Regions from separate parts of the Fructobacillus sp. ESL1129 genome, predicted to be linked through region 2. Evidence: predicted binding sites of a transcription regulator. Region 2 holds the regulator's gene; the other holds the start of a gene.
What was found. The regulator Rex, encoded in region 2, represses fermentation and respiration genes when NADH is low (regulators of the CRP and FNR family bind a similar motif). The targets are predictions, from matches to a motif close to TTGTGAANTANTTCACAA.

Region 1 (2,407 bases), 170 kb from region 2:
CCGATCGCCATGTCTGAAAGGTCTCTTTGTAATCCGTCATGTTATTTTTCCTCTTTCTCTTGAGTAGGTTTTGTAATCAATTGAATAATGGATTGGCGAAAACGCTTTGAACGCAGGATTAAGATGGCAGCCACCAGTCCCACGATAATAATAGTCGGTAATACACCCTTTGGCAAAGTCAAGTGACCAAAAAAGTAGCCAATCGTCACCATGGTCAAAGCCCATAGAAATGAAGCGAGCGCCGACATATGGAAGTACGTTTTAAAGGGCAACTTCAAACGGTGGGCTGACAATGGCACAATGGTTCTGATGTATGGAATAAAGCGGCCCATAATGATGAAGAGTAACCAACGCTTTGGATTGAGGTTGTGGGCAATTTTATCCGACAAATCTTCATTAAGGTGCCGTTTGACCCACGGAATTTTATCAACCTGTTTCACAATCCAGGCGCCCAGCCAATAATTAATCGAATCCCCGATAGCGGAAGCAACTGTGAATAAAATAACTAACACAATGAATTCTGTCGGAGAATGGTGCCTACCTGCAAAACCAGCAGCTGTCATGACTAAGGCATCACCAGGGATGAATCCGGCAATAATCGCCCCCGTTTCGATTAAAATAAGTAAGAACAAAATCGACAATTCCGTCACGGAAAAATTCGCTTCTGCTTGACCAATATGCGCTAACCAATCAGCCATAAAATCTAAGGCTAAGACCATCACACTCTCCCTTTTAAGCTAACTACAACTATCGATAATGTAAAATATTCTCAAATTTATCTTATTTTGACTAGATTAACTTGAGATAAAATACACGACTTTCTTTAATCATACCCTATGCCCATAGGAAAGTCTGCTTTTGAAAAGCCTTTTTAAGAAAATTAAACAATTAAATTCTTTTCGGCCAAAGTTTTAAACAAAACACCAGATTAATGTGTTTTTTTCACCCTATTTATAGAAGAAAAAATCTCAAAATACATCTTTAAAAAAATAAAAATAAAAAAGCGAATTTGCTTGACAGTCACTTGCTCAAGGTTTATCATACATTGTGTAAAGAAGAACAAAGAATATTGGAGGACAAGTCATGGAAGCACTTGTATTAACTGGTAAGAAGCAATTGGAAATCAAGAACATTGATAAGCCAGAAGTTAAGCCTAATGAGGTTTTGATTCACACAGCCTTCGCTGGTATCTGTGGAACCGACCACGCATTGTACGCAGGATTGCCTGGTTCAGCCGACGCTGTTCCTCCAATCGTTTTGGGACACGAAAACTCTGGTGTCGTTGCAGAAGTTGGTTCAGCCGTAACCAACTTGAAGGTCGGCGATCGCGTTTCTGTTGACCCTAACATTTACTGTGGTCAATGTAAGTACTGCCACACAGATCGTCCAGAATTGTGTGAAAACTTGTCAGCCGTTGGTGTTACACGCGATGGTGGTTTTGAAGAATACTTCACTGCACCTGCATCTGTTGTTTACCCAATCCCTGATAACGTTGACTTGAAGTCTGCTTCAATCGTTGAACCAATCTCATGTGCCGTTCACGGTATCAAGTTGTTGAAGGTATCACCTTACCAAAAGGCTTTGGTTATCGGTGATGGCTTCATGGGTGAATTGTTTGTTCAAATCTTGCAAGCTTATGGTATTCACCAAGTTGACTTGGCCGGAATTGTTGACGAAAAGTTGAAGATGAACAAGGAACAATTCGGTGTTAAGAATACTTACAACACAAAGAACGGTGACAAGATTCCTGCTTCTACTTACGACGTTGTCATCGAAGCCGTAGGAATGCCACAAACTCAAGAATCAGCTATCGAATCAGCTGCCCGTGGTGGTCAAGTTTTGATGTTCGGTGTTGGTGGACCCGATGCTAAGTTCGAAATGAACACTTACGAAGTCTTCCAAAAGGAATTGACGATTCAAGGTTCATTCATCAACCCTAACGCCTTCGAAGATTCATTGGCATTGTTGTCATCAGGTAAGCTTAACGTTAAGCCATTGATGTCACACGAATTAGACTTCAACCAAGTTGACGACTTTGTTAATGGACGTCTCGGTGTTGTTTCAAAGGCCGTTGTTAAAGTCGGTGGCGAAGAGGCCTAACCCATGCAGAAGAGTAACCGTACCATCAGCTGGGGTACAGCGATTGCTTACTTCGCCTTCTCCCTTGTGATTAACTCGATGGGAAACGTCTTGACAATTGCGACTAGTCAAAAAATTCACCCGGCCTTCCTAGGTTCTGCCTACTGGACGGCTGCTGAAAACGGTTGGAACATGTCTTTCATGGGCAACACAGCATCTGGTCTTTCTTGGGTCTTCTTCATCGTTGGTGTTTTAATCGCCGTTTTGAACATGATTTTAGACCGCAAAATTAACCTCTGGAAGTTCTTTGGAAACATTGCCTTCATGG
Region 2 (2,407 bases):
AATCATGACAACTTTGATTGCATTTGAATCCAGTGCGGATGAAACTTCGGTGGCTGTCGTCAAAGACGGCAAGCAGGTGCTATCGAATGCGGTGGCCACCCAAATTAACTCTCACCAACGATTCGGTGGGATTGTTCCCGAGGTTGCCTCCAGGCATCATTTGGAGTGGATTACTAAAACGCTGGATATTGCCTTAGATGAATCTGGTGTGAATCCTGACGAGCTCGATGGCGTAGCTGTTACTTATGGTCCAGGTCTTGTTGGCTCTCTGCTGGTCGGGTTAATGGGGGCAAAGACTTTTGCAATGGCTCATAACCTGCCGTTGATTCCAGTGAACCATTTGGCTGGGCACATTGCAGCGGCAAACTTCAACAAGGCAATTGAATATCCCGCCATCGCGTTGATGGTCTCTGGTGGTCACACGGAACTTGTGTTGATGGAAAAAGAAAATTCCTTTGAAATTCTCGGGGAAACCTATGATGATGCGGCAGGGGAATCATATGACAAAGTCGGTCGGCTCATGGGCTTAAACTATCCGGCTGGAAAGGCGATTGATGAACTCGCTGATCAGGGAGAAGTGACCATTGATTTTCCACAGGCGATGGCCCATGAAGCTGGCTATGACTTTTCTTTTTCAGGACTGAAGTCTGCGGTAATCAACCAAGTGCATAATGCCGAACAGCGCGGTGACGTGATTGACCAGAAAGACTTGGCCGCTTCCTTTCAAGCTGCTGTCATTAAGGCTTTGATTGATCGGACAAGACGGGCGTTGCAGGATTTTCCTGTGCGTTCACTTGTCTTGGCTGGTGGTGTAGCAGCCAACAGTGGATTGCGACATGCCTTAGCGGAATTGATGACCGAATTTCCCGATACTGACTTTATCCCAGTTCCAAAACAATACACAGGGGATAATGCCGCCATGATTGGGGCAGCCGGTTATTGGAATTATAAGCAGGGTATCTTTGCTGATTTAGATTTAAATACACATCCAGGGTTGGATTTTCCTTTGCGGGAAAAGAAAACGGACTAAACAGGGAAAACCTGTTTTTTTTTTATTTAATTAATTTAGAACTGTTACGGTTTTATGTAACAATAATGTGATAAAAGTATTGTGAATTTTTAACAAGTTTCTTTTTTAACACTTGATATTATGCTATAATTTATACATTATAGTTCACAAGGAACTGGACTTTCACAAAGTATTGAATGGAGACGAACATGAACGAACAAGCGCAGATTCCACGCGCAACTGCTAAACGGTTGCCGATTTATTATCGTTATTTAACTTTTCTTGAAGATGCGGGCACAAACCGAATTTCTTCAGCCGAATTAGCCGAAGCAACGAAGTTTGATGCTGCTACAATTCGTCGCGACTTTTCCTATTTTGGTGCCCTTGGTAAGCGTGGGTACGGTTATGATGTGAAGGCCTTGCTTTCTTTCTTTGCCAAGGTTTTGGATCAAAATTCGTTAATCAACGTGGCATTAATTGGGGTTGGAAACTTGGGGCATGCGCTGTTGAATTTCAACTTCCACCAATCATCAAACATGCGAATTGCCGCTGCCTTTGACATTAATGAGCACCGGGGCAAGATTTTGTCTGGTGTGCCAATTTATGATATGTCAGAATTAGAGGAGCAAATTAAGGCACAACGAATTAATATTGCGATTTTGACAGTTCCTCAAGAAGCTGCACAAGACATCACGGACCGTTTGGTTAAGGCTGGCGTGAAAGGGATTATGAACTTTACACCACTCCGTGTTTCAGTTCCAAAGGGTGTTCGTGTTCAAAACGTTGACTTAACGAACGAATTACAGACTTTGGTGTACTTTATTCAAAACTATGCATCCATCACAACGGGGAAGTAAAAAATGGCAGTTCTTGATCTGACAAATAAAACAGCAGTTAAAAAGTTTCAAGACTTTGTACGAACACAGGACGGGGGGCAGGTCACTCAGGACCCCAAGTGGGGTGAACTGAAGGCGAACTGGGGGCATCTTTACCTTTATCGTGAAAACGCTGCCGGCGAACTGACGGCCGCGATGGCTGTTTTAACCATTGAGGCGGTTCCTGGAAAGCTGTTAGCTTACTGTCCTAAGGGACCTGTTGCTGATATTGACGATGTCGACTTGATTAAGTCCTTAGTTCAAGAAGCGTTGGATAACTTACCTGACAACGTCTTTTTGCTTCGAATGGATCCAGAAGTTTTGTACAACAAAGAGTTGAATGCCAAATATGAGGCGGCCGGCTTTGTTACCCGAAACACAAACGTGAGCTATATGCACGGTAACATTCAGCCTCGACGAAACGTCAACCTCTTTTATGACGGCCGAGGTGAGGGCGCCGAGGTCATTACCAATGAAGATGAGCTCATGCATCACTTTAAGAGTGATTACCGTAATCAGATTC

Region 1: a site for Rex is predicted at 800-817, ahead of ACSYSL_RS00155 (zinc-dependent alcohol dehydrogenase family protein). Genes of this name have one in related genera too.

Annotation. Positions count from the first base shown of each region.
Region 1 is NZ_CP196668.1:25,467-27,873, reverse strand. It holds gene ACSYSL_RS00165 (phospho-sugar mutase) at 1-40, opposite strand, end outside; gene ACSYSL_RS00160 (DedA family protein) at 42-698, opposite strand; gene ACSYSL_RS00155 (zinc-dependent alcohol dehydrogenase family protein) at 1,084-2,100, shown strand; gene ACSYSL_RS00150 (DUF6198 family protein) at 2,104-2,407, shown strand, end outside.
Region 2 is NZ_CP196668.1:1,241,310-1,243,716, forward strand. It holds gene rimI (ribosomal protein S18-alanine N-acetyltransferase) at 1-8, shown strand, start outside; gene tsaD (tRNA (adenosine(37)-N6)-threonylcarbamoyltransferase complex transferase subunit TsaD) at 5-1,030, shown strand; gene ACSYSL_RS06170 (redox-sensing transcriptional repressor Rex) at 1,219-1,866, shown strand; gene ACSYSL_RS06175 (lipid II:glycine glycyltransferase FemX) at 1,870-2,407, shown strand, end outside.